Regions from separate parts of the Bacillus sp. XB1 genome, predicted to be linked through region 1. Evidence: riboswitches for the same ligand, from Rfam matches in the RefSeq annotation. Region 1 holds a riboswitch; each other region holds the start of a gene.
What was found. A riboswitch is a leader RNA that binds a small molecule or an ion and turns the genes downstream of it on or off. The one in region 1 is predicted to bind lysine.

Region 1 (10,977 bases):
GAAGTTATGTTAGCGAAACGAATCATTCCATGTCTAGATGTGAAAGAAGGGCGAGTCGTAAAGGGTGTAAATTTTATAGGATTACAAGATGTCGGTGATCCGGTTGAAATAGCTGAAGCATATAACGAGGCAGGGGCAGATGAAATCGTATTTTTAGATATTACAGCGACTCATGAAGGAAGAAAAACGATTATAGATGTTGTAGAAAAAACAGCAGCTAAAGTATTTATTCCTCTTACGGTTGGCGGGGGGATTTCAAGTGTGAAAGATATGTACAATTTACTAAGAGCTGGAGCAGACAAAGTTTCAATAAACTCAGCGGCAGTGCGAAACCCGAAGCTTATAGAAGAAGGGACAGAACACTTTGGATCACAATGTATTGTCGTGGCAATTGATGCTAGAAAAGTAGCAGAAGGTAAATGGAACGTATACGTCAACGGCGGAAGAGTTGACACAGGAATGGATGCCATAGAATGGGCGAAGCGTGTTGTTAAACTTGGGGCAGGTGAAATTTTGTTAACGAGTATGGATGCAGATGGAACGAAAAGCGGATATGACCTTCGTTTAACAGAAGAAATTTCAAAAAGTGTTTCCATTCCAGTCATCGCATCAGGGGGCTGTGGTCATACGGATCACATTATAGAAGTTTTTCAAAAGACAACAGTTGATGCAGCGTTAGCGGCATCCATCTTTCATTATGGTGAGGCGACAGTGCAGAGTGTAAAGCGAAAATTAAGAGATGCAAATGTTGAGGTGCGGTTATGAAACCTAATTTTTCAAAAGGATTAATACCAGCAATTGTCATCGAAGAAGGTACGAAAGAAGTTTTAATGCTAGCTTATATGAATGAAGAAGCATATGAAAAAACGTTAGAGACGAAAAGAACATGGTTTTATTCTCGTTCTAGGCAGTCGTTATGGAATAAGGGGGAAACATCAGGGAATCTTCAATATGTGCAATCTTTATATTTAGATTGTGATCAAGATTCAATTGTTGTGAATGTGAAACAAGTAGGATCTGCTTGTCATACGGGAGAGAAGACATGTTTTCACTATCAAATTATATAGGGGGATACATATGGAAAATGCCTTTAAGTTGCTGTATAAAACAATTGAAGAACGAAAGGAAAGCCCACTTCCTGAATCGTATACAAATTATTTATTTTCAAAAGGAGAAGATAAAATTTTAAAGAAAATTGGTGAAGAGTGTGCTGAAGTAATTATCGCATGTAAAAATAATGATAAAGAAGAAGTAGTGAAAGAAATGGTTGATGTATTTTATCACTGTTTCGTTTTATTAGCTGAAAAAAATATTACATTGGAAGATGTCATGCGGGAGGTGAAAGAACGAAATGGAAAGCTTTCGAGAGTTGGGGATAGAAGGGAAATAGATACATTATAAGGGGGAATGTATATGAAAGTAGATTATCATCTTCACTTAGAAGAAGGACCGTATTCAATAGGATGGCTTGCTAAAATAAATGAAGCGCTGGAACGTTATGAACCGCTTCAAGAAAGGCATTCTATTGATTGGCTTATGAAAACACAAGAGCGTTTGCAAAAGCGTGTGAAGGAAGGGCCATTTACAACAGAATGGATGGACCTCTATTTAGAAGAAGCTGTGCGAAAAGGTATAACAGAAGTTGGGATTGTTGATCATTTATATCGTTTTCATGAAGCGAAAGGATATTATGAAAAATATGTAGATATTAGTGATTCTAAGCTCGGTCGTATACAGAAGGAATGGTTAGATCAAGTAAGGGTAGTTTCACTGTATGATTTTACAAAGGTCATTGAAGAGGCGAAAGAACGATGGAGTAAAAGAGGTGTCACACTTAAACTTGGAATTGAAGCGGATTATTTTATTGGTTGTGAAGGAGAGTTAAAAGAATTATTAGCGCTAGGAGACTTTGATTATATAATTGGTTCCGTTCATTTTTTAAATGGCTGGGGATTTGATAATCCAGATACGAAAGAATATTTTGAGAAGCATGACCTACGCGCATTATATGATATGTTTTTTAAAACAGTTGAGAGTGCGATTCGTACCGAGTTATTTGATATTATCGCTCATCTTGATAATATAAAGGTATTTAATTATCGATTGGATGAGAATGAACAGCTTTCTTATTATGAGGAAATTGCCTGTGCGTTAGTAGAAACGAATACGGCAACAGAAATAAATGCAGGATTATACTATCGTTATCCTGTTCGTGAAATGTGCCCAAGTCCACTATATTTACAAGTATTAGCTAAGTATGGTGTTCCAATTACGATTTCTTCGGATGCCCATTATCCAAATGATTTAGGGAATTATGTACAAGAAAATGTACAAACATTACTAGCTCACGGTGTTACTCAGGTTGCAACATTTACGAAGCGAGCAAGAGTAATGAGGTCGCTTGAAGAAGAAGTAACAAATTCAAAATGAAACGCAATTTTTTGATGAAAACCGTCCTTTTTGTTCAAAATAAGAAAGAATGAAAAGGAGGGTAAGAAATGGCGAAACAACAAAATAAACAAAATGTACAAGGTGCACAGCAACAAGCTTATACTTCTGAAACGAATGCTGAATCTCAATCGGTTATTGAGGAGCAAATTAGCGATACGGTTGCAGAAGGAACGATTGATGTGAAGCTTGGAAAAGAATCGCAGGAAAAAGCGTAAGAAAAGGGGAGAGTTGCATCTCCTCTTTTTTCATGGAAAAGTGTCGATTTTTAAAACTATAATCAAATTCCTTGGTTTTTATATGTGGATTTCTTACAATGAAATATAAGAGATATCTTATTTTCTATAGAAGAGGTGTTAGTAGTGGCAAAAATATTAGTAGCGGGAAAAATTCCGGAAATTGGATTAGAACTATTAAAAGATCATGATGTAGAAATGTACGATAAAGAGGAGTTAATTTCTATAGATGAATTAACAGAGCGTGTAAAAGATAAAGATGCATTGTTAAGTTTACTTTCGACAAAGGTGCCAAAAGAAGTTATTGATGCAGCGCCTCATTTAAAGATTGTTGCAAACTATGGTGCTGGTTACGACAATATTGATTACAAGTATGCGGGCGAAAAAGGAATTGCAGTTACGAATACACCGAAAGTATCAACGGAAGCGACTGCAGAATTAACATTTGCACTTCTTTTAGCAGCGGCGCGTAGAATTCCTGAAGGGGATACGTTATGTCGTACGACTGGATTTAACGGATGGGCACCGTTATTTTTCTTAGGACGAGAAGTTCATGGTAAGACAATCGGAATTATAGGTCTTGGAGAAATCGGGAAGGCTGTTGCAAAACGTGCGAAAGCATTTGGAATGGATGTTTTATATACAGGGCCAAATCGTAAGCTTGAAGCTGAAAGTGAGCTGGGGGCAACGTATGTGATGTTGGAAGAATTATTACAAACAGCAGACTTTATTACAATTAACTGTGCTTATAATCCAAATTTACATCATATGATTGATGAAGAGCAGTTTAAAATGATGAAGAAAACAGCGTATATTGTAAATGCTTCACGTGGACCAATTATGAATGAAGCAGCACTTGCTCATGCATTAAAAACGAATGAAATTGAAGGAGCAGCTCTTGACGTGTTTGAATTTGAACCGAAAATTACAGAAGAGTTAAAAGAATTAAAGAATGTAGTACTTGCTCCACACGTAGGGAATGCAACATTTGAAACTCGTGATGCGATGGCTGAAATGGCTGTCAGAAATATTTTAGCTGTATTAAACGGCGAAGAGCCAGTAACACCTGTAAATCAAAAGGTATTAGTTACAAAATAAAAAGAAACCTTCCGGACTCGGAAGGTTTTCTTATTTTTCTTTATTCGCTTTTTTAGACGGTCTTTGTCTAATGAATTGAGATAACATGTACAAAATATATAGTGGAATGGCAATAAATAAGAAAACAGAAAAATTTCCAAATCCTGTTTGATACATTGTAATAATGATTCCAACTAAAAATAGTGTAATAATGATGCTATATCGTGGAATTGGTACATCTTTTAAACTTGGGATACGAATGCGGCTCACCATTAAAAATGCGAACGTTACAAATACGGTAATAAGAACGATTTTTGGAATGGTATGTGAAAATAATGTTAAGAAAGCAACAAGCCCTCCCGCTGCTGTAATCGGTACTCCAGTGAAATATTTCATTGAAGTAGAAGATGGTGTTACATTAAATCGTGCTAAACGATATGCTCCGAAAAGAGGGAATAATCCCGCTATGTATAATCCGATGATTCCGTAGTTTGAGAAAGATGTGTAATACATTAAAACAGCTGGTGCTGCACCAAATGTTACGACATCTGCAAGCGAGTCGAGCTCTTTTCCCATTTGTGAATCAACACGTAATAAACGAGCAACACGACCATCAAGACTATCTAACATCATCCCGATAAGTACTAAAATAGCAGCTGATTTATAATATCCTAAAGATGCATAGCCGATTGATAAAAATCCGCTATATAAATTTCCGAGCGTAAATAAGTTTGGAATAGCTGCTCTATACAAAATCTGATCCCTTGCTTTCTGTAATAAATTCTTAATTAGTGTATGAAAGTTTACTTATTTTATCATACCATAAATTTATTCCTCATACGAAAGAAATTACCAATTTGTGAAAGATTTCATAGAAGGATGGTTTGAAAATTAAGTGAAAATAAAAAGAGGAAGCAACTTGTATAAAGTTGCTTCCTTTACTATTCAAATTTCGTTGTCATCGTTCCAGTTTTATATCGATTATTAGGATCGAAGCGTAATAAATCTCCATAAATTAATTTATCGGAGAGTTTTAATTCTGTTTTTGCTTTTTCAATATACGGCTGACATAGCGTCATGTCAGCTTCTTCACCCGTACTTCTTTTGTAGCACATATTTTTTGTATAAACATACTCTTCAGAAACAAAGCTACCATCACGCATTACCATAAGCGGGTCTTTCTCTTTAATAAATAAGTCAGTTCCAAATTCAACGGATTTATTTGTTTTAATACCAAGTAAATGAAGGAGCGTTGGCTTAATATCAATTTGACCGGATACTTTAGAAACAACTTTTCCTTCTTGGCCAGGCACATGAATAATAAGAGGGACTCGTTGTAATTGCATAGAATCGAATGGTGTAATAGTATCTTTTCCTAGGAACTGTGCCATAGCTGCGTTATGGTTTTCGGAAATACCGTAATGATCACCATAGATGACAATAACGGAATTATCATATAATCCTTCTTCTTTTAATTGTTTAATAAATAATTTAAGAGCTTCATCTGTGTAACGAACAGTTGGGAAGTAGCGGTTTACAACACCACTTTCCGAGTTGAATTCATCAACATATTGATCTTCCGGATTTAGAAGAAATGGAAAATGATTTGTTAATGTAATAAATTTTGTATAGAACGGTTGCGGTAAAGATTTTAACTTTGGAATAGATTGTTCAAAGAACTCTTTATCTTTTAATCCCCAACCGACAGACATTTGCTCCGTTCCTGCGTAATCATTTAAATTAAAGTAACGATCATATCCAAGCGCAGGATACATTACATCCCGATTCCAAAACGTTTTATCATTTGAATGGAAGACGGCAGAAGAATATCCGTATTTCTTTAATTGTTCTGGTGTCGCTGTGTATTCATTTGTTGCATGAGTAAAGAATACAGAACCACGATCTAGCGGATAAAGTGAGTTTTCAACGATAAATTCAGCATCAGAAGTTTTACCTTGTCCAGTTTGATGATAGAAGTTATCGAAATAGAAACTATCCTTAATAAATTCATTTAAAAATGGTGTAATTTCTTTTCCATTTATTTTTTTATTAATAACAAAGCTTTGTGTAGATTCCATTGAAATTAAAATTACATTTTTACCTTTTGCAGCTCCAAATAAGTTTTTATCAACTTGTTTGTCTTTTGAGTCTGTATAGTTTTTAATTTCAGAAAACCCATCCCCACTTGCAAATACACGCTCAGCTGAGGACTTGGATTGAAGCGTAATATCAAATAGATGATATGTGTATAAACCTAAATTCTTCACGACAGTTTGACGGTCAAATGAGCGTGAGAACATTTGTGGTTTATAAATAACTGATACAACAATTTGTAGTGCTAATAAAGCTGTTACACCGCTAAAGAAAGTTCGCTTCTCTGAGCGGGAAAGTGGTGTTTTGTCGCCAAATGATGGGAATTTACGCGAAATAAACATTAAAATAATTGCATCTGCAAATAAAAGTAATGTTTTGTACGTAAAGAGTTCTTTTATACTTGTCCCTAAATCAGCCATATTGTTTGTTTGGAATAAAACCGGGAAAGTAACGAAATCGTTATAGAACCCATAAAACATTGCGTTTCCAAATAAAATAAATGACAGTATAAAACTGATTCCAATTATAATTCGGTTTCGGTGCTTAGATGCAAGTAAAGCTAAGCCGAAAAATAAAAGTAACGCAGCTAGTGGATTGATAAAAAGCATGAATTCTTCAAAGAAATTATCAATTTTAATATCAAATGCTAGCTTGTACACAATATATGTTTTAATCCATAGTAAAACGACTGCAACGAGTGCAAATCGCAGTTTTGGAAACAGATGTTGTAGCATAATATACTCCTCTCCTAAAAAGCATGACAGTTCTTGAGAGTCAGTTTGCTTAACGACTCATTTTATATATACGAACAGTCCTTTGTTATTATGATTATTATACTATGAGTATCATTATACGAAAATAAAAGAAGGTTGTGGGCTTTTTTATAATAATCGAGTAGAAAAAGAGTGGTGGGAGACAATAAAACAGAATTTCTATGTATGATAATTATTGTACGCAGAAAGAATCGCGTGATAATACGGAGGTTATAATGCGAAAATTATTATATTTTATAGCATGCAGTAGTGTTATACTTTTTACTTCACCGAGTGTGTCGGTAGCCCAATATGATGCACCTCTTATGGAAGATGCACTTTATTCTGTTTTATTTCCAAAAATAAATAAAGCAATTGAAAAACAATATGGAAGTTTGAAACCTTATCAATGTCCTAAAATTATTAGTTTAAAAAAAGTGTATAGCGGTACATATTTATTTCAAGCAAGTATTGAAGTGACAAAGTATGAACGTGTTGCTGGGAAAATTGCTCCACCATTTGAGAAGGTAACGATTACATTTAATAACGAAGAAGGCGAATGGGAAGTAACAAAGGTATTAGTAAAGCGCTTACCAGACGATACGAAATTAAACTGCAAAAAAACAATATAAAAAATTGTTTGACAAATAAAATGGTCCTTTGGTATTGTTAATAGCAACAATTAGATGTTTGAAAATTAAATAGACTTACCTCATCTACTCTCAAAGGTAGAGGCCGCGATAGGAAAGAGTAAGCTATGGGAGATTTAATGGAATCTGTGATCATAGGTTGAAAGGGACTATTGCCGAAATATAAGAATAACCATCTTATTCATATATTGGGACTGCATTGAATAAATGTAGTACTGTCATAAGATTTATTTTATGGAGAGCTATTTGGAGATGTTGATGCGGTTTCTTATTTTGAGGAGATAACAACTCGTTTATTTTTTCAATATATATTTTTCCTAATAAGAAACGCGTGTGAACATTGTTCCGCGCGTTTTTTGTCTATCTAAAAGCGTGCTGCAATGAATAGAAGATTGGGGTTATGAGTTTTAGAGGAAATAAGGGAGGAATTTAAATGTATTTACACGGCACAAGCCGAATTAATGGGCAAGGACACTTAGAAATTGGAGGGTGCGATACGACGCAGCTAGCAAAGCAATACGGAACACCACTTTATGTATACGATGAAGAGTCTATTCGAGGAAAATGCCGAGCATTTCATCGTGCTTTTAAAGAAAGTGGTTTCTCTTATCAAGTAGCATATGCAAGCAAGGCGTTCTTGTGCATGGAGATGTGCCGAGTAGCTCGTGAAGAGAATATGTCATTAGACGTTGTCTCTGGGGGAGAATTATATACTGCGCTCCAAGCAGGATTTCCGGCATCACGTATTCATTTTCATGGAAATAATAAAACAGAAGAAGAAATAGTGATGGCTCTTCAGGCGAATATCGGTTGTTTTGTCGTAGATAACTTCTTTGAATTAGAAGTTTTACACGATTTAGCGATGCAACATGGGAAATTTGTGAACATATTAATTCGTGTAACGCCTGGAGTAGAGGCGCACACACATGAATATATTACGACAGGTCAAGATGATTCGAAATTTGGATTTGGCGTTTCAAACGGTCAAGCAATGCAGGCAATTGGATTTGCTTTACAAAAATCAAATTATAATGTGCTAGGGATCCATTCACATATTGGATCGCAAATATTTGAAACAGCTGGTTTTGTTCGAGCGATTGAAGTTCTTCGCCAATTTTTAGTAGAAGTGAGAGAGCAAACAAACTATGTAGTAAAAGTGTTAAATGTAGGCGGAGGATTTGGAATACGTTACACAGAGTCAGATACACCATTAACTCTTGAGACATATGTGCGAGCTGTAACAAGTGCAGTGAGAGAACAATTTACTGTATGTGAATATCCATTGCCAGAAATATGGGTTGAACCAGGCCGTAGCATTGTAGGTGATGCTGGGACAACACTTTATACAGTTGGATCTGTGAAAGATATTCCTGGTATTCGGAAATATGTATCAGTCGATGGTGGAATGACAGATAATTTAAGACCAGCTTTATATAGCGCGCGTTATGAAGCGATGTTAGCGAATCGAGGGAATGATGAGAATGAGGAACTCGTTTCGATTGCCGGGAAATGCTGTGAGAGTGGAGACATGTTGATTTGGGATATTCATTTACCGAAAGTCGTTGCTTCTGATTTACTAGCAGTTTCCTGTACAGGAGCATACGGGTACTCGATGGCGAATAATTACAATCGGATTCGAAGACCAGCCGTTGTCTTTGCAAAAGGCGGAACATCGCAAGTAGTTGTGGAACGCGAAACATATGAAAATATTATTGGGAACGATCGCATACGTATTAAAGAACTTGTCTAAATAGGAAAAGGAGTTGTTCGTATGGGCAATTCCTTTTTTATAAAATAAAATAATTAAAATATATCGGAAAACTAGGATTGAAAAAAATCAGAATTGTGATAAAATACAAATACAAAGCTTATCAAGAGAAGCGGAGGGAACTGGCCCGAAGAAGCTCGGCAACCTGCTTATAGAAAGCAAGGTGCTAAATCCAGCAAAATGGGATCCATTTTGAAAGATAAGGTAAAATATATTACCGAACAGTCTTTTCGAAATGGGAAAGATTTTTTTTATGAATAAAAAGGGGGGGCTGTTCGCGTGAGTGTACGGGAACATTTTGATGAAGTATCCGAGAAGATTGAAGCGATGCTTGCTGATATGAAATATGGTTCAATTACAATTGTTGTGCAAGATGGAAAAGTAATTCAGTTAGAGAAAAGTGAAAAAGTACGTTTAAAGTGAAAAGCGCTGACTAGAAAAACTAGAGGCGGTTTTAACCTATTTTCATTAGGTTAAAACCGTCTTTTTGCTTTTACAGGGGGAAAAAACATGTTGACGTATGAAACGTGGGAAGAAAATGTTGTTTCATTCTCGGAAGAAGACGAAACAAAAGGCGCGCTATCAGTATTAAAGTGGGCTTATGGAGAGTATAAAGATGAAATTGTCTACGCATGTAGCTTTGGGGTGGAAGGTATGGTATTGCTGCACCTTATAAACCAAGTAAATCCATATGCTAAAGTCGTATTTTTGGATACAAATGTTCATTTTCAAGAAACGTATGAATTAATTCGGAAAGTGCGGGAAAGATTTCCTTCATTGAATATTATAGAAAAACAGCCAGAACTTACACTTGATGAACAGGCGAAGTTGCATGGTGAAAAACTGTGGGAGAGCAATCCGAATCTTTGTTGTAAGATTAGAAAAATTTTACCTTTAGAAAAATCATTAGTCGTGGAAAAAGCATGGATATCAGGCTTAAGAAGGGAACAATCAGAAACACGTAAGCATACAAAGTTTATAAATCAAGATCATCGTTTTCAATCTATTAAAGTTTGTCCACTCATTCATTGGACGTGGAAAGAAGTTTGGCGATATGTATACAAACATAGCTTGCCGTATAACCCGTTGCATGATATTGGTTATCCAAGTATTGGGTGTGAGAAATGTACGTTACCTGTTGGGGATGGTGGCGATTCAAGAGATGGTAGATGGGCTGGAAAAGTGAAAACTGAATGTGGTCTTCATTACCAATAAGATGAATCTTGAAATAAAGCTAAGAGAGGATATAGAAAAATGAGCATAGTAAACGAATTAGTAAACCGTATAGATGAGGCATATGACGTATCACAAATTGAAAAAGAAATTAAGTTAGACAATATTGCGTTAAGTGATTTAGAACTATTGGCGACAGGTGGATATAGCCCCCTTACTGGTTTTTTAGGGAAGGAAGATTATGATTCAGTTGTAGAAACGCTTCGTTTAGCAAATGGTAGTGTGTGGAGTATACCAATTACATTACCTGTAACAGAAAAAGTCGCAGAAAGCCTGAAAGTTGGAGAGGAAGTAAAGCTTGTCAACAATGGAAATATATATGGTGTCATTCAAATAGAAGATATTTTTGTACCAGATAAAGAAAAAGAAGCGTTACTTGTATATAAAACAACGGATGAGGCTCATCCAGGAGTGGAAAAATTATATGAACGACCAAACGTTTACGTTGGAGGAACTATTATTCTAACAAAACGCTTTGAAAATAATCAATTTCCTTCTTATCATTTAGACCCAATTGAAACGAGGGAAGAATTTAAAAAACGTGGGTGGAAAACAGTGGTCGGGTTTCAAACGAGAAACCCGGTACATCGTGCCCATGAGTATATCCAAAAGTCTGCTCTTGAAATTGTAGATGGTCTCTTTTTAAATCCGCTCGTTGGAGAAACGAAATCGGATGATATTCCTGCTGATGTAAGAATGGAAAGCTATGAAGTACTCCT
Region 2 (10,977 bases), 1.6 Mb from region 1:
TCCAGCACTTGTTCTGCTACACTGTACAGTTGTTCTTCGGATAACAACGGTTCTCTTTCATGAACAGATAAAATAAGTGGTGGAATTAATACGGAGAATGCACGTTTAAATACAGAGTCTGTTCCCTTTTCACCAATTTTATAAAATAAATAATCAGGACTAATTGCTTGTAACATTAATCCTCTTAACTCTTTTTGTCTAAATACATCATTTGTAATCCATGTGTGAAGCGTACTATAAATTAAATCATCACGTAATTCAGCATCTGGTGATCCGATATAATCTAGCATCCACTGCGCATATGGATATGCATCTACGTCTTCTGGTACAGCATAATTATTATTTTTAATTTGTAGTAGTTCTTCTTTTAGTTCTAGTACTTCTGTCATTTTTTTATCCCCTTTAAATTTCTCTTCCTAAATTATTCCCTATTAGTATCATAAAATTAAACCCATTCTTAACGCAATATAAAATGGAATCATTAATTATCTTCACTATGTAACAGTTCTTCCAATGTTGCTTTAACTTCTTCTTCTAATTCATTAATCGTTCCGCTATAAAGTGTTCCTATGCTACTACTTTTTCGATATCCTTGGTAATAATACCAAAGCGAAATAGTACAGACTTCCCATGATTTTGAAGCATCATATTCAAAATTAATTTCTGATCTATATTCATACTCTAAACAATTCTTAGATGTTAGTTCTTCTAATTCATCACCGTCTATATCTCTTTTAATTGACAGCTTCAAATTTAATTTACCATTTTGCGCAAAACGTTCTTCATATATTTTTTGATACTTACTGCAAATGTCTTCACTTATACTCTCTAGTTCCATTATTTTTTGTTTTAACTGTTCATTTATCTGTTCATTTTTGATTTCTAAATATTGTCCATCCTTCTCTTCATTCACTTTATTATTTTTTTGAAACCATCTAAACAAATGTTCATTCCCCCTATATAAACTGTATTAATGTCTTTTAAATAGAACTACTGGATCATCAAATTTACTATTTTCAAATAAAACATCTGCAAGTTCTTTCGGATTATGCTCATCTATATACATTTTACAAGCCGCGTGATACCTGTTTAAAAACATCTTCTCTGCTTCTTCATAACTTCCAAAAGCTTCAGTTTCCCGCTTAGCACCACGTTTTCTCGCAATCTCAAAATTTGTATCTACAAAGATTTTGTAATCAAATAAATGCGCAGCGTCTTTTTTCAATAGAAACGTTCCATCTACTATTAATATCATACTTTTCGTGGCCAATAGCGGCTCATTATGTACAGGCATATCCGTTATTAAGTTATGAGAAATCGTTTCATATTGTAAATTCCCGTTAGGTCCTAAAGGCATTAATAATCTTTCTTTGAAAGCTGTATAATCGTGTGCATCTTCATAATACCCTCTTGCAGATTCTTTTCCTTTTGCATAGCGAATCACTCTTGGATTATGAAAATCATCAATGCTGGCGCGTGTTACTGGTAATCCTCGTTTTTTTATTTCTTCCGCTAGTTCGTTTGCAAATGTTGTTTTTCCTGAGGCTGTAATACCGCTTACTCCAACTCTTATTGGATGGGTTAAGTTTAGCTTTACAATATGATCTGCAATTTCTTTGATTCGTTGTTTTCGGTTCATGATATCTCCCTTTATAATTAGTTGACATAATATAATTATAGATAATAATTCATGTCACTATTTGTCAGTAAATTGATATCCTTTCTCGAATCGCTGATATCTCGAAAAAATCATTGATATATTTTAAGTTATGATAGATATATTTGAAAAATCGTTGATATATTATTAGCTTACTTTCCCTTAAACCCTCGATATAAAGCAGTCCGTAATTCTTGTTTGTATTCTTCAATTTCTGGCATTTCGAGTTCTTCTGCTAGTCTGATAGCTAATTCAATATCATACGGTACTCGTACAAGTTGAATAGAAAAGCTCGCTGCTTCTTTTTCATTGTAAGTCCCTTCAAATATTAAATAGGAAGCTTGCGTTATTTCAAGCGGGTTTCCTACGCTACCGGCATTACATAACGTTTTCCCTCTGAAATTTTGAACGAACGCTTGGTGAACGTCACCGTAACAAACGACATCTGGTTTTCTTTCCCCTTCTATATTTTCCGTCAGATCACTATTTTCGAACATACTAATACGTTCTTCTCTTGAAGCGTGTGGTTGAATTCTTTCATATAAACTTCTCGGTGAAGCGTGAAACATACGAATGAATTTCCCACTCATATAAAACTCGATTGAAAATGGTAAGTTTCTTAAATAGTCATTTTGTTCTTCCGATAATTGTTTTTGATGCCATTTCAATGCTTCAAATTCAGTCGGCTTTGTAATAAAATCATCCCAGTTTCCCATTACGACTACTTCACATTGTTTACGAATGATTTCAATTGCTTCACTGGAATGAGGTCCTTTTCCTACTAAATCTCCAAGGCAAATAATGCGCTCGATCCCTCTTAATTTAATATCATTCAACACGGATTCTAATGCTTGAATATTACCGTGAATATCTGAAATTACTGCTATTTTATCCATATAAATTACTCCTTTATTTATTAAATTCGCTTGATTGATACCATTTTGGAATATAAGATGAAAAATGATTATGATCTTCTAAAATTCCATTTAATCTTTCCTTCATATCATCTACTAAATGCGGTGTACTTCGATTCGTCCAAACGATATCCGCTGGGAATGTCATCGCGACGTACAATGTATACAGTTTCCAAAAATGAAGCGATGGTTCGCCTCCGAAATAACCGTGAACTTGTCCAACCGCAAATGGTTTACTTATTCTTATAGTAAAAATCGCTACGTTATAAAAATCGTGTATTGGATCACCAAAATCATATCCACCAAAATCGATAACGATAAATTCCTTATTATGAATCATGCTATTTGCTGGATGGAAGTCATCATGTAAAAATCTTATTGGACGATTTTCCAATAAATCTTTATGATTTTCTACAAAGGTTAATACTGGCTTCAAATCCAGAAAATTCACCTCGTAATCTGTTAGTGCCTCTATGTATCTTTCGTATTTATTCCATCTAGATGTTTCCCATTTATTACTTGCACTTTCTCTTTCAATTGAGTGAATCCTCTTTAATACTTCCCCTGCTTTTCTTCCTGCCATATACTGTTCTTCCACCGATAACTTCGTTAAACCTTCTTCACCATTTATACCTCGGGTCCATTCAAATACTTGAACACATTTATTTAATTTCTCAATTATTATGAAATGAATTAACTTGGGTGTTGGAATATGTAATGACTCTAATTGTTTCATATACGTATATTCTTCTTGTTTACGTTCAAAATGAACAGCATCACATACTTTTACAAAATAGGTTTCTTGATTCTTTAATTCAATTTTATACTTCTCTTCATGTGAAAAACCTTTTGAAATAGCTGTACACGTTGCAATACGAGGCCATTCTAGTATTCTCTCTATCTCTCTAAGTATTTCTTCCACAACGTTCACCTCTATTAATATATGTACAAACTACCTAGCACTTCATGTTCTCGTTTATTTCCACCTTTAAACTCTACTGCAAATGGATTTTCGCCATTCTTATTCAAATGTTCTAGTACTAGCCCTTCTCCAATCGGTTCACAAAACTGCACATGAATATCTCCAAATACTACACTTTGACACTCAGCATTCCATTTTTCATTTTTCACAACTAAGCTTGTAGATAGCTCCATTACTTCTTTCCATTTCCGTACTGTTTCTCGAACATTTTTTACTGCGTAATGAATCGTTTCAATTTGTTGCACTTTGTTTTTATGTTCAGTAATCGTCCCACTGTTACGTAAATCGTTTCTTCTTTCTTCGTCCGTTTCATTCCACTGTATAAAGAAAGGTAATTTCGGTCCGTTCTCTTCTTGCTTAACGAATAACATTTTCCATTCTAAAAGTCGGCCATCTTTTCTCATACGTTTCCCTTCAAATGGCCCTATCGTATGTAAGCCGTACTTATTAAAGTTAACTGCTAGCTCCTCAATTGCATCTGTTCGGATCGCGATTTGTAGCATTCCTTCTCCATTTTGTAGTTTCACCACTGTTTCTTGTACTAATGGATTTTCTGCTTCTTTCGCTTTTTCTTCATGTTGAACTGCTAAAAATTCAATATATGATAAATCAAAATAACTTAAACTATTCCAAGTACCCCAATTCGTATGCTCTCCGCCTAATACAGTATGAAATCCAAGTTCCTGCATTTGTTTTGCCGCTTCCTCCGGTGTACCATGAACTGCGTGAACGAGATGATCAAATCGTAACATGTCTTTCTCCCCTTTCTCTCCATCCTTTTATTGTATATTTTATTTTTCTTTCATTCAATTCAAAAACTTTAAAACCTAGTTGATTTATACGATTAATATGTATTATAATGAAACAAATTTAATTATTGCTGATTGGAAAAACCAAAGGCACTTTTCTCATACGGGAAAAGTGTCTTTTTCATTTATTATTACAGGGGGATTATTTATGCAGAAATTAATTGTCTTTGCTATTATTGGATTTTTCGCTCAATTGATCGATGGAGCACTTGGAATGGCGTATGGAGTAACGTCTTCCTCTTTATTATTAATGTTTGGTATTGCACCAGCTGTTGCATCTGCATCAGTTCATTTAGCTGAAGTCGTTACAACTGCAGCTTCCGGCGCATCTCATATCAAATTTGGAAACGTTGATAAATATACAGTTTCCAGGCTTACATTACCTGGGGCAATCGGCGCATTTGTTGGGGCATGTTTTTTAAGTAATTTGCCCGGAGATGTAATCAAACCATACATTTCCGTATTTTTATTTACTTTAGGGGTTTATATTTTATTACGATTCATCATTCAAAAACAAATTGTCACTTCAAATAAGCGTATGTCTGCAAAACAACTTGTGCCGCTTGGTTTATTCGCTGGATTCGTTGATTCAACTGGTGGCGGTGGTTGGGGGCCCATTACGACACCTGTTCTTCTAGCAAGAGGAAATGAAGCTAGAAAAGTTATTGGATCTGTAGATACGAGTGAATTTCCTGTTTCACTCGCTGCAACAATCGGCTTTTTCATTTCACTTGGCTGGGAACAAGTAAGCTGGGTTTGGGTATTTGCCTTAATGCTCGGCGGTATTGTCGCAGCTCCAATTGCTGCATGGTTAGTCCGCATCGTTCCACCCCATTTACTTGGCGTATTAGTTGGTGGTCTTATTATCTTTACAAATATTCGTACACTGCTTACTACATTTAAAGTGGATCCAACTGTTATTTCACTTTCTTACGTTGCAGTTGGTCTTGTCGTTATTATTTCTATTTTCATTGCTGTTCGAAATCATTCCAATCGTCCTAACGCATCAACGGCTGAGTATCCAAATGATCAGAAGCAAATGCTACCATAACTATAAAAAATACCGCTCAATTTAGAGCGGTATTTTTTATTTTTCTATTTTCCAATTAATCATCGTTTCTGTAGCATTTACTCTCTTCATATGTAACTTTTCTAAAACACGCATCGAACTATAATTATCTAGAAGTGTCTCTGCAATTATTGTTTCTACCTCACCTGTTTTGAAAGCCCAATCGAATAGTTCTTTTACAGCTTCTGTTGCATAGCCCTGATTCCAATATTTCTCAATGAATCCATAGCCAATTTCTACTGTTTGATCCTCGTTTGGTTTCCCTTTAAATCCAATATCACCTAAAACGCTATCATCTTCTTTCCGAAGAACATACCACGCCCCCCATGGTAATAAAGCCTCATCTTGTTTCACATTCTCTACATGCCCTACAATATGCGGACCGCTATTATATCCTTGCTCGTTAGCAACTTGAATACTCTCTTCTGTACACGGCACTATATAGAGCCTTTCTGTTTCTAATTTCATTTTGATTTCCCCTTTTTGCTTAAACGTTACTCTAATTATAACAAATAATATGACTTTATCATGAATGTCGAATTATATTTTTCTGAATTTTCTTTTTATTTAGAGGGTTTTTCAATATTTTTTGCGAAACATTTGTATAACAATTTTTTCTTTGCTTATTGCTACATAATAGTAGGTTCGGGTGGAGTTTTGCAAGCGTTTCCTATACAATAACCGATATTTTTTGACTTTTCCTAACAAAATATCTTGCAATATATTCAGAAAGTCATTACAATTGCCATATATTAAAAATCTTAGCAATATATAAATCCTCATCAATCCGATGAGGTAGAGGTTGCGACTTTTAAGAGTACGACGGACGAGACACAGAGAATGTCAGCTGACTCCGTTTGAAAGGAAAAGTTGCCGAAGTTTATATTTCTTCTCTGGAAATATGAGCTGGGGCTGTCTCCGAAAGGAACAGAACTGTCACGTTTACAAAATTACCGTGTAAACGTGGGGTGCTATCTTAACGGAAGGGTATGATGGGGTGGTTATTTGTGAAACGTTCCGCCAAATTCCTTTGGCGGTTTTTTGTATTTTTCTCCCCCGCTCCTTCCTAACCTACAAGAAAAGGAGTGTTGAACATGAATAGCGCAACAAATCAATCTACCTCTAAAACGCAAACTACACAAGGACAAGGTGAATTAAAACGCGGATTAAAATCGCGTCACCTTACGATGATTTCTCTCGGCGGTACAATTGGTACCGGACTATTTCTTGCCAGCGGTGGTGTCATTCATTCAGCTGGTCCTGGCGGCGCATTAATCGCATACGCCGCAATTGGAATTATGGTATATTTCTTAATGACAAGCTTAGCTGAACTTGCAGCTTACATGCCTGTTACTGGATCTTTTAGTACGTATGCAACAAAATTTGTTGATCCATCACTTGGTTTTGCACTTGGATGGAACTACTGGTATAACTGGGCGATTACAATTGCGGCAGAACTAGCGGCCGTAACATTAATTATGAAATTTTGGTTCCCAGATACCCCTTCTCTTATTTGGAGCGGATTATGTTTAGCTATTATTTTCCTTTTAAACTATTTATCTGTTAAAGGGTTTGGTGAATCTGAATATTGGTTCGCACTTATTAAAGTAGTTACAATTATTATCTTTTTAATTGTCGGCTTTATGATGATTTTCGGAATTATGGGGGGCGAAACTGTTGGCTTCAAAAACTTCACTGTTGCTGATGCACCATTTAACGGTGGTATCATGGCAATTATCGGTGTATTTATGGCAGCTGGTTTCTCCTTCCAAGGAACTGAATTACTTGGGGTAGCTGCTGGTGAAACTTCTGATCCAGAACGTAATATCCCGAAAGCAATTCGTTCGATCTTTTGGCGTATTCTTTTATTCTATATTCTTGCGATTCTCGTTATCGGTTTATTAATTCCTTATACAACTGAAAGTCTTGCCGCAAGTGATGTAACAGTAAGTCCATTTACACTTATTTTCGAAAAAGCGGGCGTTGCCTTTGCAGCTTCTGTTATGAACGCTGTTATTTTAACTGCTGTACTATCTGCTGGTAACTCTGGTATGTATGCATCAACTCGTATGCTTTGGGATTTAGCTCGCCAAGGAAAAGCACCAAAATTTCTTGGTAAATTAGATAGCCGCGGTGTACCTGTTAACGCGTTAATCGTAACATCGATTGTCGGTAGTATTGCTTTCATTGCTTCTTTATTCGGTGACGGTGTTGTATACATTTGGTTATTAAACGCATCCGGAATGTCTGGCTTTATCGCATGGGTCGGAATTGCAATTAGTCATTACCGTTTCCGTAAAGCGTATATCACACAAGGAAAAGATTTAAATGACTTACCATATAGAGCAAAATGGTTCCCATTCGGTCCACTCTTCGCATTTACTCTTTGTATTATCGTAATTTTAGGACAAAACTATGGCGCATTTATGGGTGAATCAATCGATTGGAACGGCGTACTTGTTTCTTACATCGGTTTACCACTCTTCTTAGTACTATGGTTAGGATATAAATTTACGAAAAAAACAAAAGTGATTCCACTCGATAAATGTGAACTAAAATAAAGTGAAACGAGCAAACAAATTTGTTTGCTCGTTTTTTGTTGCAAACCTCTTTGCTTCCCTATTGCTCCTGTTTTTGCAATAATAAAGGAAATATAAATAAAGGTTGGGATACAATGAACATTCGCATTACTGATGAAGCAAAAGCAGCTATACATAGATTAGAACGTGAAGACAAAAAGATCATTCGCATTAGAGGGACAATGACAAACTCTTGTAGTATTTTCGTTGATGTCGATTTAATTTGGGATACATATAACGCAGATGATGTTGTATATGAAGATGCAGATCTTATCGTACAAATGGATTCATTCACGAAAGACTACACTGGTGATACGGTGAAACTTGATTATAAGACGACAGGTTTTAGTATTACGACTCCGAGTGAGACGTTAGTTTATGGATTGTCGATTAAAAAATAAAAATTGTTTTCATTTGACCACCGAGGTGAAAAAATGGGTAAATATGTTCCGTTAAAATTTTTATTTAACGAAGAATTAGCAGAAAAAATAGCTGATTCTATTTGTAAATACGATCCGAATTTCTCTAAAAAAAACTTTGTATCCTCTGTAACATGTAAAGTTGAAGGTTTAGGGTTAAAACAACGTATTGAAGTAATAGCAGATGAATTACATAATGCATTACAAAAAGATTTTAATGAAGCAATACATATATTACTAAAAACATTAGGCCCAGAAAATACAACAGAAGTAGGCACATTTACAAACGGATATATGTACATGCCTCTTGCAAAATACATTGAAAAATATGGACTTAACGACTTTGAAACCTCATTCAACGCCATGTATGAAATAACAAAAAGGAATACTGCTGAATATGCCATTCGGCCTTTTCTTCAAACATACCATGAAGACACACTAAACATATTACAAAAGTGGATTCATGATAAAAACAGCCACATTAGAAGATTAGTTTCTGAAGGTACGAGACCAAGACTTCCTTGGGCTAAAAAAACAGGAGCTCTAAAAGGTGATTTTAAGTACAATTTACAGCTTCTTGAACCATTAATGAATGACCCTTCTAAATATGTTCAAAAATCTGTAGCCAATCATATTAACGATATTACGAAAGAAGATAAAGAACTCGTTTTTCAGTGGTTACAGCAATTACGTGATAAACAGCATCCTATTAATCCTTGGATTATAAAACATGGGCTAAGAACAGTAATAAAAAGTGGTACTTTACCAAAAAATTTTTCTTTTTAAGTATTTTAAACAAAACCGCTTATGCTTCAAAAATGAAGCATAAGCGGTTTTCCTTTTGAATACAGAAATAACAAACATAAAAAGTACTTTAAATTTCTTCTTTATATCATTATTTTACTAACTCTTCTATGTTATTACTTTCCTTAATTTTTTCGGATGATAGCCAGAGTGAATAACTTGTTCCATCCTTGTTCCTTAAATATATGTTAAATTCCTTATTATATAGTTCTTCTTTAAGAATAGTGACTACCTTTCTCAAATCATCTATTACATATGGATCATTTCTATATTTTATCTCACTGTCATTGAAAACTAAAGTCAATTCATACTCTAGACAATTGCCGTCTTTCGGGTGTGGACAAGTAATATCCTCAATTACAAAACGATCATTTTGAATTTCATTTAACCTTACGCCTACTTTTGTTTCAGTTTGAATCAAATATGTCCAATAACCGCTTACTGTGTTTTTCATTGTTAAAAGCAGTTCTTCTTTCGTTATAGCTTTTTGCACATTTTGAAAAGGGAAACCTATAGATTCACCATTATAATCCTCAATTTCAAGTGTTGTTATCTTTCTATTACTCTTCTGAATGAATTGAATTAGAGCATATAAACGATCTAATTCTTTTGATTCAAATTGACTGTAATCAATCTTGTCACTCGTTTTTAAAGTTAATAATAACTTATCCGTTGGTTTCTCCTCTATATCATCATCCACTATATATTGAAAAACATTTTTATTTTCAGGTTCCACGTAACCTAATTTTTTAATTTCTTCTAGCATTGGTTTAAATTTCTTATATTCCTCATATGTTTTTTTTCCGTATTGATATTCATCACCTTTTATTCTTGAATATAAAAAGCCATCTACCTCTACTCTAAATTGAATATTTTTGTTATTTTTTGCTTGAACAGTATGATATGTATGCCCCATATTCCCTTCGTTTATAGCACCCCAATGTGTTACAATCACATCAATTCCGTGCTTTTTTTTCACATATTTTTTCACCTGATCGTCATCTTTATAATTACACCCACTTAAACATAAGAAACATAACAATACTAACATTACATTTTTCATTCTTTTCATATAGCACCTTGCCCTCTTTTCGCATAAACAAAATATTCCATATATAAAGAATACTAAATCGCTGAATGTTTTCAAAGAATTAAAATATTTTTACACTCGGTTTATATATCTATTTCTTTTATTAATGGCTCTAATAAGTTTTAATATTGATAATCGAATATAATAAAAAGAAACCTAAATTTAAGGTTTCCCATTTTTACCAACAATTTAAATTTTAATAGATATTTTTTAGCCAAGTAATAATTTGTAGTACCTGAAACGACTCAAACCAAGTAATGAAAAACAGGAGAACAAAGAAAGAGATAAGTGATATGAATTTTAATCTTCCATCTTCACGTCTAGCAATCGCTATAATACTCAGAACCACTCCAATTAAAAAAGAAATATACCCTAATAGGATAATAGGCTCAGAATAGCTATCTATTATCCTATTTAATCCAAATAATAACATTCCAAAAGTCATCAAGGTTATTGAAAATACACTGAATTTTTCCATAATTCAACCTCCAATATAATTTTACTATTTTATGGAGAGAATAATTTTTTTATGCGTATGGATGAACAATTACACTATAAAATTAGATAACTCAATTTATTTTTTCATTAAACAACTGCCTTCTTTTATACCCTCAAAGGATTTTCACTCAATTAACCCGAATATATAAATAACAA
Region 3 (10,977 bases), 560 kb from region 1:
ATTTTTTGTGCAGCGAGTATATGTACATTATCGTTAGAGTTTCAAATTAATAATTATTTAGGGGTACGTTTGCAGAAGGAATTTGAAACGGTTCACTTTTTATTCGGGAATGGTTTTACGTTTGATTTAACAGGGATTCGCATGTTGAGCTGGATTTCTGCAGAGAATACAATTTTAGTTGTGTTATGTTCAGCACTTCTTATTAAAATGCTGAAAAGCTTCAACGATTTGAAAATCTTATATGTAGGCTTATTTATTTACACGATTGGATTTACAATACTCGGAACGAGCAATAGCTTATGGATTTTATTAATTGCAGGGCTTTTCCAAACGGTAGGCGAGATGATGTATGTGCCAGTGCGTCAATCTATTATGGCAGATATGGTGCCAAATGAGGCAAGAGGTTCTTATATGGCGATTAACGGAATGGTCTTTCAAGTTGCAAAAATGAACGGGGCATTAGGTGTTATGCTAGGTTCATTTATTGCATCTTGGGGCATGAGTGCTCTGTACTTTATCGTTGGTATGAGCAGTATTTTATTATTTATGAAGGCGATAGGGAAAGAGAAGTATGAGGGGGAGGTTTCTCAGATTGGATAAAACGATATGAAAAGCGATGCTAGAAATCGCTTTTCATATGGCTTTTAAAACGGATCAACTTCAGCTAAATCAGGATTGCTATTTGGGTTTGTTAATAAGACTTTCAGCTCACCTACTTCAGAGAGCGCAACGAGGATATAACCACTAATAAGGACGACGAGTCCGATGACCCTTAATGTTTGCAGTGTAATATCACGGCTATTGTTTTCGGAGTTGTCTTGGGGCGTTGAAGGTGGATTGTTATTCATAAATAGGGCTCCCATCTTTTGTATTTATATATGTGCGAAATCATTATTTAACTTATGGATAGGAATTATATAGTCATTTTCACTATATGAGAAATGCCTATGAAAAGTGATAAGGAATTTTGGGGCGAGAAAAGGGGGGAATCCAAAAGATTATTAAAACTGAACTTTTGGATTCCCCTCTTTTTATTTATCTTGCTATTTGTGGTGGTCGGATTTCCTGTAAACGACCAGTTGGTGAGGGCTAATTAATTATTTTCATGTAAATACAAGGAGGTTAGTTAACCAAAGTAGTTATCCTAATATACGCAACGATTCTTCAATAAACGCTGGGATGTCCTCTGGCTGTCTACTTGTTACTAGCTGATTTTGACATACGACAACCTCTTTGTCATGAAAGTTCCCGCCGGCATTTTTCAAATCGACTTCAATAGATTTATATCCAGTTACATCGCGTCCTTCAAGTGTTTGTGCAGTGGTGAGTAGCTGAGGTCCGTGACAAATAGCGAAAACAGGTTTTTCCGCATCCATAAATGCTTTACTAAAGTGAACAAAACGTTCATCGGCACGAAGTATATCTGGAGAAAATCCACCCGGTATGAAGAGGGCATCAAAGTTCTCTGGAGAAACATCATCAATACTTTTATCAATCACGACTTCACTTTTTCCTTGCTTACCGTGTACCGTTTTCCCTTTTTCCATTTCAATAGTTGTGAATTCATATCCCTTTTGTTTAAAAGCTTCTACTGGCTCTGTGTATTCTGTATCCTCGAAATAATCCGTTATTAAAATAGCAATTTTTTTACTCATTCTAATCCGCTCCTTATATTATATTATCGGCTCCAGAATCTTCCTTGGGCAATGCCTTCTATAAATGATTCAATTGAAGTATTTGTTAAGTTGTAAACTCCTGCTCCATCCAGTTTAATCTTACTATGGTCCAAAGCATGAGGATTACTAAGGACATGAGCTATCGGTTTAAAATGTTTAAAAGTAGTTTCTGCAAATTCTAAAACAGGGGGTTGAATGACAGACTCACTACTAAACACTAATACTGCATCAAAAAGGGAGGAGTCTGTTGTTGTATAAGTATCAGTTACTTTAATGGAATCATTGAACTGATAAATTTTATTATCTATGATACTATAGTTAATTCGGTGTTGTACAAAAGCTTGAATCCATTCGGACAGAAGTGAGACGCTTGGATCACCATTTAATAGAATTGCAACATTTTTGGAATCAGATTTAAAAATAGTATTGGACATACTTAGTGCAGGTGATTTTGCATCTGAATTTACTTCGTGATTTTCCTTAGGTAAAGGAGCTCCAATAATGTTAGCGACTTCTTGTGCTAATTGACGATCGACGTGGTTTAAGAGAGCAATTACATTTGCCTTCACCATGTCTGATTTACACTTCCCAACTTCAAAGCAAAAAGCTTCTTTTATGTGCTGCTTTTCAATAGGGCTCATACTATTGTAGAAAAGTTTAGCCTGAGAATAAAAGTTAAGAAAGCTTTTACTGCGACCTCTAATTTTATGCCCATCAATCTTTTCTTGATAATGTTCATATCCTCCTTGTTCGGCTTGGACGGTTGCAGGTTGATTGTTATTTAATCCATTAGGATGATAGCTTGTTTGACCGCGATGAATCTGCATTTGATGCATACCATCACGTTGATTATTATGAAAAGGACATACAGGCTGATTAATAGGAATTTGATGGAAATTAGGGCCCCCTAAACGAGATAATTGTGTATCTGTATAGGAGAATAATCTTCCTTGCAGAAGAGGGTCATTTGAAAAATCAATACCTGGTACGACATGACCAGGGTGAAAAGCTACCTGCTCTGTTTCAGCAAAGAAGTTATCAACATTTTTGTTCAGTGTCATTTTACCAACTAATTTTACGGGAACTTCTTCTTCTGGCCATAATTTCGTTGGATCTAAAATATCAAAATCAAATTTATGTTCATCTTCTTCTGGAATTAGCTGTAATCCAAGCTCCCATTCAGGATAATCCCCTTTTTCAATTGCTTCGTATAAATCTTGACGATGAAAATCAGGATTTTTCCCGGCAATCTTTTGAGCTTCATCCCATACTAATGAATGAATCCCGAGGGTAGGTTTCCAGTGAAACTTTACGAAATGGGCTTTTCCTTCTGCGTTAATGAGTCGAAATGTGTGAACTCCAAAACCTTCCATCATTCGTAAACTACGCGGAATAGCTCGGTCGCTCATTTGCCACATGACCATATGAGTGGACTCAGGATTATGAGCAACAAAGTCCCAAAAGGTATCATGAGCGCTAGCTCCTTGAGGAATATCATTATGTGGTTCTGGTTTAACTGCATGGACAAAATCAGGAAATTTAATAGCATCTTGGATAAAGAATACTGGCATATTATTACCCACTAAATCATAGTTTCCTTCATCTGTATAAAATTTTGTGGCGAATCCGCGTACATCTCTTACTGTGTCGTTGGATCCTTTAGAACCTTGAACGGTTGAGAACCGTACAAATACAGGTGTTTTCTTTGAAGGATTAGTAAGAAAATCTGCTTTCGTATATGTTTCTAAAGATTCATAAAGCTGAAAATAACCATGAGCGCCAACCCCGCGTGCATGAACAATCCTTTCGGGAATTCGTTCGTGATCAAAGTGGGTCATTTTCTCACGAAAGTGAAAATCCTCCATTAAGGTTGGGCCTCTTAAGCCCATCTTTAAAGAAAATTCATCTTCAGCTATTTTTACCCCTTGATTTGTTGTTAAAGCATGTTTGCATTGATTGTCAGTAACGTGATGCTTCAATTGTTCCGTTTTTTTATTCACAATATAGGCCCCTCCTTTACTCTGTTAATTAATAGATACCCTTTTTATTAGGTCGTAAACATGTATTATCGTTTTTGTATGTAAAAATCATAAAATATCGGTTGTTTCAGTGATTCTTGTTTGAGGAAGCAAAATAAAAAAGCCAAGGATAATTTATTTTCTCCTTGGCGTTTAAGATATTTCTTTTCGTTAAAACGAAGAAACGCGTTGCTTCGTTTTTGGTACAATAATAAATTTGATCCAGAGTAACCCGACAATCATAATGATAAGGCTATGTAAAAATTGACCTGTAGCAATGAGTATAACACTCGAAAATACAATGAGTTGAATACTTAGCAATATAAAGATTAAGCTAAGAAATTGTTTCATTCTTTCTTCAGTATGGATTGGATATAATGCTGCAATAATATTTCCCGAAAAATATTTCCATAGTGAACGAAGCTGCATAGAGATCATATATAGAACGATGTAAGTGATAGCACCTTTTACGTATATATTTGGTATGAAATATAAGGCGAAAGCACCGATCAATCCTAAGCGAATATATATACCGAAATAATCATTTCCACGTAAAAATGCTAGTGTATGTAAGTAGAAGAAAGTTGCTCGTTTTTTATGTAATAAAGGTTCAATCCAATTTGTAAGCCATTTTCTTTTATTTACTTGTTTATTCAGTTGCGGAACATCTGTGAAAATGCTAGCAAATTGATAAAAACGAACGTTCATTTTTTCTTCTTGCTCAATTATGTAATCCCACGGTATTCGTTTTGTAGGCTGTTTTTTCGTATATAGAAGTAGGAAAGCAAGTAGTAAGAGTAGTCCGCCCAATATGAGAACATTTGCGGAATAAAACAGCATGTAAATGATTAGGGCGTTACAAGTAATACGAATGATCAGCCATATATTTTTTTCGTGACTATCACGCCACATCCAATGTATGTACATGTTCCAGGCTTTCGTAATCATTAACACGATAAAGATTGTACATAAAAAAGGTACAGTTAATTGTAATGATTGCATAGCAAGTGGAACGAGAATAAGGAACGTAAATAACAATGGGAAAAGCTGAATGATGTAATTGTATAGAAGAGATTTGTTGAAATAAGATGTTAATTTCTCTTCTAGTGCTAGTAAATAGACAGCATCAGGTTTTTGAATAAATGTACGGATAGGGCATCTCGTTATAAGGAATGTAAGTACAATCGTTATAATTATTAAAGATATTCCTTTAGAAGGAGATGCTTTTAGAAACTGAGCATAATAATATGCGCCAACGCATGAAATAAAGATAAAGCTATATAGTAAACCGTTAATCATACGTGCAAAGTATGTAATGATATTTTGAATATGTTGTTGGAAGCGACTGCTCCATAGCGATTCGATTGACATGTTTTTCACCTCTTTGTTCTATTATATATGTTTTACAAAAGAAAAAACGAGCAAATTGCGTTATGCAACTTGCCCGTTTTTCTTTTCGTTATTTTTTTTCTGATCACGATTCATTAATGGATAGAAAGCAAATCCAATTACGAATAAACCAATTCCGAGAAGGAACGTTTTTATATCGGATGCGCCAGTTTTAATAACCCATAGTGCGTAGCAAAGTGCGATAACTGCGACTATGCCATCTGTAATTCTTGCCCGCATTTCATTTTTATATGTTTCACCAGTTGCGACTAGTTTTAACTGGAAGATTGGTGAAACGAGATATGGAATGAGGTAGGCCAGTGTTGATACGGTAATAACGAATGTATAAGCTTCCGCAATGGTTCCTGATAATGTTGAGAATAGGAATACTTGCGACATAATGTTTGTTAATCGTAATGAGTAAATTGGACTTCCTTTTTTATTTGTTTTCGTGAAGAAGGAAGGGAAGAAACCTTCTTTTGCTGCTTGATAAGGTACTTCTGAGCTTAATAAAATCCAGCCTAAGATAGAACCGAACAGGGAAGTAAGAGCAAGTAATGCCATCAGTTTCCCGCCGCCGTGACCCATTGCAGCATTTAGTGCATCTGCTAATGGACGTTCAGAAGCTTGTAATTTATCAACGTGAAGTACACCCATTGTTAAAATTGTAATTCCTAGGTAAATCGCAACTGTAATAAGTAATCCCGCAACTGTTGCACGTTTTACCGTTTTTGGAGAAACAGCACGGTTTGATAAAAGAACGGCTGATTCAATTCCGATAAACGCCCAAAGCGTTGTAAGAGCAGCTAAATTTACTTGTGAAAGAAGACCATGTGATGCACCTGATTTATCAATCATCGGTGTGTACCATTGTCCAAACTTAGAAGCTTCGAATGCAAATAACGTAACGACGATGAATAAAAGGAATCCAGTTACTTTCGTTGTTGTTGCTAAGAAGTTTAGTTTTCCAGCTCCGCTTACACCGTTTGTTAATATAATATGAGTTCCCCAAAGTAAGATGGAACAAATCGTAAATGTAATTAGTTTTCCGACTTCTACGTTAAACGAGCCGATTGAAAATAGTAGTCGCGTATCTTTCATAATTGGGAAGAAGAGTGATAAATATCCCGCAAATGATGTAATGATGGCAACGTTACTTGCCCAGTTTGCAACCCAATATCCCCATACCATACTGAAGCCAGCCATTTTTTTCTTTTTTGGTGTTGAGAATAAAGCATATGCATGACTTTGTGGCCCTGTCGTTAAATCAGGACGACGAATTGCTAAATTACCGAAAACAAGAGCTAGCATTAAAACACCAAACCCTGTAGTTAACCAAGCTAAAGTGACACCGAGTGGGCTTGCTGTTTGTGCCAACGTACTTGGTACCATGAAAATACCAGCGCCAACCATGTTACCGACAACGAAAGCTGTTAGTACCCAAAAGCCCCATTTTTTTTGTTGCATAGAAAAATACCTCCAAAGTTAGTATAACCAAGTCAAGCGAGGAGATATGTATGTCTTCCTGAGTCAGGAAGAGAAGTCCCAAACAAAACAAAAAAAGCACGTAATCTGCCGCTACATGCTTTCTATCTTATAAGAAACCCACGACATACCTCTCGATAGCTCTCCACAAACGAAACGTTTGTGACAGTTCTGCACTTATTAAATGCAGACCCAGCAAGCGTGCATGGTGGACACGACTTACTTCGGCAACCATTCCTTTCTCATTCCTTCATCAATGCCACTACATCTCCTGAAATGATACTCTTAATGACTGCAACCTCTACCTCACCGAGATACGAATGAGGATTTAAATATTAAATTAACGTATTTAAGAGTAACAAATGAATTTTTATACGTCAATGGATATAGTAATAATCAGATTATAGAGAACAGTTTGTGATTAAAAGTAAGAGGGATTGTTATGTGATATTTGAATTTTCGTAATATAATACATGTTATTAGCGCTAGATGATTGAAAAGGGGATGAAGTATATGTCTGTATGTCATAAACATTCAGTAATAGGTGTGCTAGATTCGGGTGTTGGGGGATTAACAGTTGCGAGCGAAATTATAAGACAATTGCCTAAAGAAAGCATTTATTATATTGGTGATAATAAGCGTTGTCCGTATGGGCCAAGAAGTGTAGAGGAGGTGCAATCTTTCGTATTTGAAATGGTTGAGTTCCTCAAACAGTTTCCATTAAAAGCGCTAGTCGTAGCATGTAATACTGCTGCAGCTGCTGCATTGAATGCGCTACAAGAAGCACTTTCCATTCCAGTTATTGGCGTTATACATCCAGGAGCAAGAGCGGCAATTAAAGTTACAAAGAAAGGGGAAATCGGGGTAATTGGAACTGTAGGTACGATAAAATCTAATATGTATGAAAAAGCATTACACGAGCTGGATACATATTTGGAAGTGCATAGCTATGCTTGCCCGACTTTAGCCACAGTTGTAGAAAATCAATTAGAAGATACAGCATATGTCACGCAGCAAGTGAAACAAGCTTTACTTCCATTAACGAAAGAAGATATAGATACGTTAATTCTTGGATGTACGCATTATCCACTTTTAGAGTCCTATATAAAAAAGGAACTAGGAGAAGACATAACGATTATTAGTTCTGCAGAAGAAACAGCGATAGAGTTAAGTACCATTTTACAGCATAAAGGAATTTTGTCTGACAATCTGAATCTGAAGCATCGCTTTTTTACAACGGGATCTGTTTTATCATTTGAACATATTGCTGAGCGATGGCTAGGGTATCAAATTTCTGTAGAATGTGTACATTTGCCTATGAAAAATGCGTGTATATATAATTAAGATTTAGTAAATTACTTTTTTAAATAAATGAGGTTCGTTTCATAAGAAGGAAAGAATAAGCTTTTAATTGAAGTGTTTAAGGGCAGTTCAATTAAAGGGGAGATTGGATTATGGAATTATTAAGATCTCAATTATTTGCTTTAGAGTATATTTCAAAATATGCAGAGAACAAAAAACGTGGGGCTAAAGCAACGATTAATCATATACTTAAAATGTCTAATATTACAGATGAAATATTTGAAGAAGCTGTCGCTAATTTAAAATCTCATGCAAGGATTGCTTTACACTTTCATCCAGACAGACTAGATTCGAATATGAAAAGTGTTGCTGAAGCACTGTTTGAGCAAGGAGTATATAAAAGTCAGTTTGAAACATTGCTATCTAATGGAAGCGTATCTGCTTACCCTGGTGGTGAACGTGACCTTTGGGAAAAGAGAATATTTGGAGGAGCATATCAATTAGAAGGCGTAACGAATGATCAACGGCCAAAATATGGAGCGCTAAATTTAATGTTACATCCAGATGGGCCGGCTCCGCGTTTTGGTTCATGTTATTTTCTCTTATCTCCAAAAGTTTCTTCGCGCTCTACATATACGTATTTAGATTCGCATCAAGATCCGAAAGAAAAGGGGACTTATGAGGAGTTTGATATGATTTTAGCTGCTCTTTTGGAAGAGACATTTGTAGGAGATTTTGCAATTGGTGAAGGGAATTTGACTCCAACAATATTAATTAATCATTTACTGGCTAACCTGAAAAGGCCGTTTATAGATTTAGTAAGCAAAGAGCCAGCCCGTAATCTTAATCATTATATCGAAGCGCAAATTCATGGAGAGATTTCTCTTAAAGAAGACGTAGAGGTGCTTGTTGCAGATCCTTCATTTAAGGGTACGGATGTAGGAAGAGTTTTAGAAGAAATTTGCCTGAAGTATGCGATTGATTTGTATTGGCACATCGGTTTTGTACTTGCGGTAGACGAAGTTCCGATGGATTTTAGAGGTTCAAAAATGCCATCTTTAGCAAGACGCATTGCACGGAATCATTGCATCGATGCAAATATAATTGGCTCTGCTGTAGTGGATTTGAAACGCAATCCATTATCTTGGAGTGATCGTGGAACTTATGAAGAAGTGCTTCAGGAATTAAAATTATTATGGCATGTTTTAGTTCGATTTGGAAAACCAAATCGGAAGTAGAACGAAATACTCCGTTTTTCGGAAGTATTTATATAGAAAAGAAGCTGATCTAAAAATAGATCAGCTTCTTTTTATAAGATTAAACTAAGTTTAATACAGTTACTTTTTCACGTGTCATAGACTCAAGGCTCTTACGAATACCTTGTGCGCCCATACCTGAACCTTTTACACCGATGAATGGGAAGTGGTCAGGGCCGCGCTCTGTGCGTCCGTTAATTTGTACAGAACCAGTTTCGATTTTGTTAGCAATTGCAAATGCTTTGTTAATGTCTTTAGTGAAGACACTTGCTTGCAGACCGAACTCTGATTTGTTAGCAATTTCAATTGCTTGTTCATCTGAAGAAACACGGATGATTGGAAGGATTGGGCCGAATGGCTCTTCCCAAGCAACTTTCATCTCTTCTGTTACGTGATCGATTAATGTTGGGTAAATTAAGTTACGCTCACGTTTGTTACCGATAACGATTGTAGCACCTTTTTCTACAGCGTCGTCAACTAAACCTTGAACGAAGTCAGCAGACTTGTCGTCAATTAATGGAACGATTGTGCTGTCTTGTTCTGGAGATCCAACTGATAGTTCAGCTACTTGCGCTTTTAATAAGCTAACAAGCTCGTCCGCTACGTTTTCGTGTACAAGTACACGTTTAATAGCTGTACAACGTTGACCAGAGTAAGAGAATGCACCGCTTACGATATGGTTTGCAGCATCTTGTAAGTCAGCATCTTCACGAACGATACCAGGATCTTTACCACCAAGTTCTAATACAAGTGGAATCATTGAAGCTTTTTTCGCTAAATGTTTACCTGTGTTTGTACCACCTGTGAACGATACCATATTGATGCCTTCGTGCTCTACTAAGTAGTCACCAATTACAGAACCGCGTCCTGTAGCTACGTTTACAAGACCTTTTGGAAGGCCAGCTTTGTGAAGTGCTTCAACCATTTTAATACCACTAATTGCACCTTGAGTTGCTGGTTTGAAAATAACAGCGTTACCCATAATTAATGCTGGTGCAAGTTTTGCAGCAGATAAGTTTACTGGGTAGTTAAATGGTGCGATTGCTAATACAACACCAAGTGGTGCGCGTTGGATAATCGCAAGTTTAGATTTTGTACCGCCCGGGAAGCTATCGCCCATCATGCTTTCTCCGTGCATATGTAAAGCTTCTTCGATCGTGTAACGAATGAAGTCAGCTGTACGAACAACTTCTTTCTTCGCATCTTTATATCCTTTACCGACTTCTTTCATAATGATATCGGCAATTTCATCCTGCATATTTACGAGCTCATCAGCCCATTTATATAAGTATTTTGCGCGATCTTGTAGGGAAGCTTCAGCCCATGATTTTTGAGCTTCTTTTGCAGATGCAATTGCTTCATCCACTTCTCCGCGAGTAATTGCTTGTACTTGTCCAATTACTTCGTGTAAGTATGGAGATGGAATTTCGATTGTTTCTCCTGAAGAGCTTTCTCTCCATTCTCCATTTAAATAAAATTTGTACGTATTGCTAGTTGTCATGATTAGTCCTCCTAAAATAGCAACTTGTAAGAGTGAGTATAAGGTGATTGTAGGGGGTTTGATAACATTTTTCAAATGAAATGTTTGTGAAAACGATTTCTTATTCTTTTTTTATTTTGTATACCCTTTCTTACAGAACATTCCTTTATTTCAGAATGATGTAGCGTATATTTTCATGCGGTTTGTGAAAAAATAATTGACAGAATACTCAATAAAGTTGTAAGATTATAAATGGAAAATAAATGAAGGGGGTGTGCGTAATGATTGTAATCGTAAATGTAATGGGCTTAGCTCTGTTAAATGGCAGAAAACATTCATATCATTACGCAACCCGTACGGATATATAGGGC

Region 2: another riboswitch for lysine. It lies ahead of ACK1U5_RS03235 (amino acid permease); the one in region 1 lies ahead of lysA (diaminopimelate decarboxylase).
Region 3: another riboswitch for lysine. It lies ahead of ACK1U5_RS14360 (amino acid permease); the one in region 1 lies ahead of lysA (diaminopimelate decarboxylase).

The regions. Positions count from the first base shown of each region.
Region 1 is NZ_JBNRIL010000001.1:2,238,265-2,249,241, reverse strand. Features, by position in the region: gene hisA (1-(5-phosphoribosyl)-5-[(5-phosphoribosylamino)methylideneamino]imidazole-4-carboxamide isomerase) at 1-13, shown strand, start outside; gene hisF (imidazoleglycerol phosphate synthase cyclase subunit) at 7-765, shown strand; gene hisI (phosphoribosyl-AMP cyclohydrolase) at 762-1,067, shown strand; gene hisE (phosphoribosyl-ATP diphosphatase) at 1,078-1,401, shown strand; gene ACK1U5_RS11450 (histidinol phosphate phosphatase domain-containing protein) at 1,414-2,430, shown strand; gene ACK1U5_RS11445 (YozQ family protein) at 2,499-2,666, shown strand; gene ACK1U5_RS11440 (NAD(P)-dependent oxidoreductase) at 2,811-3,782, shown strand; gene pssA (CDP-diacylglycerol--serine O-phosphatidyltransferase) at 3,813-4,514, opposite strand; gene ACK1U5_RS11430 (LTA synthase family protein) at 4,703-6,589, opposite strand; gene ACK1U5_RS11425 (DUF3888 domain-containing protein) at 6,844-7,239, shown strand; lysine riboswitch at 7,329-7,510, shown strand; gene lysA (diaminopimelate decarboxylase) at 7,691-9,007, shown strand; SAM riboswitch class I at 9,123-9,231, shown strand; gene ACK1U5_RS11415 (YezD family protein) at 9,305-9,448, shown strand; gene ACK1U5_RS11410 (phosphoadenylyl-sulfate reductase) at 9,536-10,240, shown strand; gene sat (sulfate adenylyltransferase) at 10,280-10,977, shown strand, end outside.
Region 2 is NZ_JBNRIL010000001.1:658,606-669,582, reverse strand. Features, by position in the region: gene ACK1U5_RS03275 (DUF2785 domain-containing protein) at 1-389, opposite strand, end outside; gene ACK1U5_RS03270 (hypothetical protein) at 482-943, opposite strand; gene ACK1U5_RS03265 (uridine kinase) at 971-1,639, opposite strand; gene ACK1U5_RS03260 (metallophosphoesterase family protein) at 1,810-2,553, opposite strand; gene ACK1U5_RS03255 (aminoglycoside phosphotransferase family protein) at 2,567-3,493, opposite strand; gene ACK1U5_RS03250 (VOC family protein) at 3,508-4,305, opposite strand; gene ACK1U5_RS03245 (sulfite exporter TauE/SafE family protein) at 4,511-5,413, shown strand; gene ACK1U5_RS03240 (GNAT family N-acetyltransferase) at 5,450-5,899, opposite strand; lysine riboswitch at 6,220-6,413, shown strand; gene ACK1U5_RS03235 (amino acid permease) at 6,526-7,992, shown strand; gene ACK1U5_RS03230 (iron-sulfur cluster biosynthesis family protein) at 8,106-8,411, shown strand; gene ACK1U5_RS03225 (DNA alkylation repair protein) at 8,445-9,215, shown strand; gene ACK1U5_RS03220 (hypothetical protein) at 9,325-10,305, opposite strand; gene ACK1U5_RS03215 (hypothetical protein) at 10,520-10,801, opposite strand.
Region 3 is NZ_JBNRIL010000001.1:2,795,100-2,806,076, reverse strand. Features, by position in the region: gene ACK1U5_RS14385 (MDR family MFS transporter) at 1-600, shown strand, start outside; gene ACK1U5_RS14380 (hypothetical protein) at 645-848, opposite strand; gene ACK1U5_RS14375 (type 1 glutamine amidotransferase domain-containing protein) at 1,140-1,655, opposite strand; gene ACK1U5_RS14370 (catalase) at 1,679-3,676, opposite strand; gene ACK1U5_RS14365 (ABC transporter permease) at 3,866-5,065, opposite strand; gene ACK1U5_RS14360 (amino acid permease) at 5,126-6,550, opposite strand; lysine riboswitch at 6,699-6,880, opposite strand; gene racE (glutamate racemase) at 7,082-7,912, shown strand; gene ACK1U5_RS14350 (DUF3626 domain-containing protein) at 8,023-9,108, shown strand; gene gapN (NADP-dependent glyceraldehyde-3-phosphate dehydrogenase) at 9,188-10,627, opposite strand.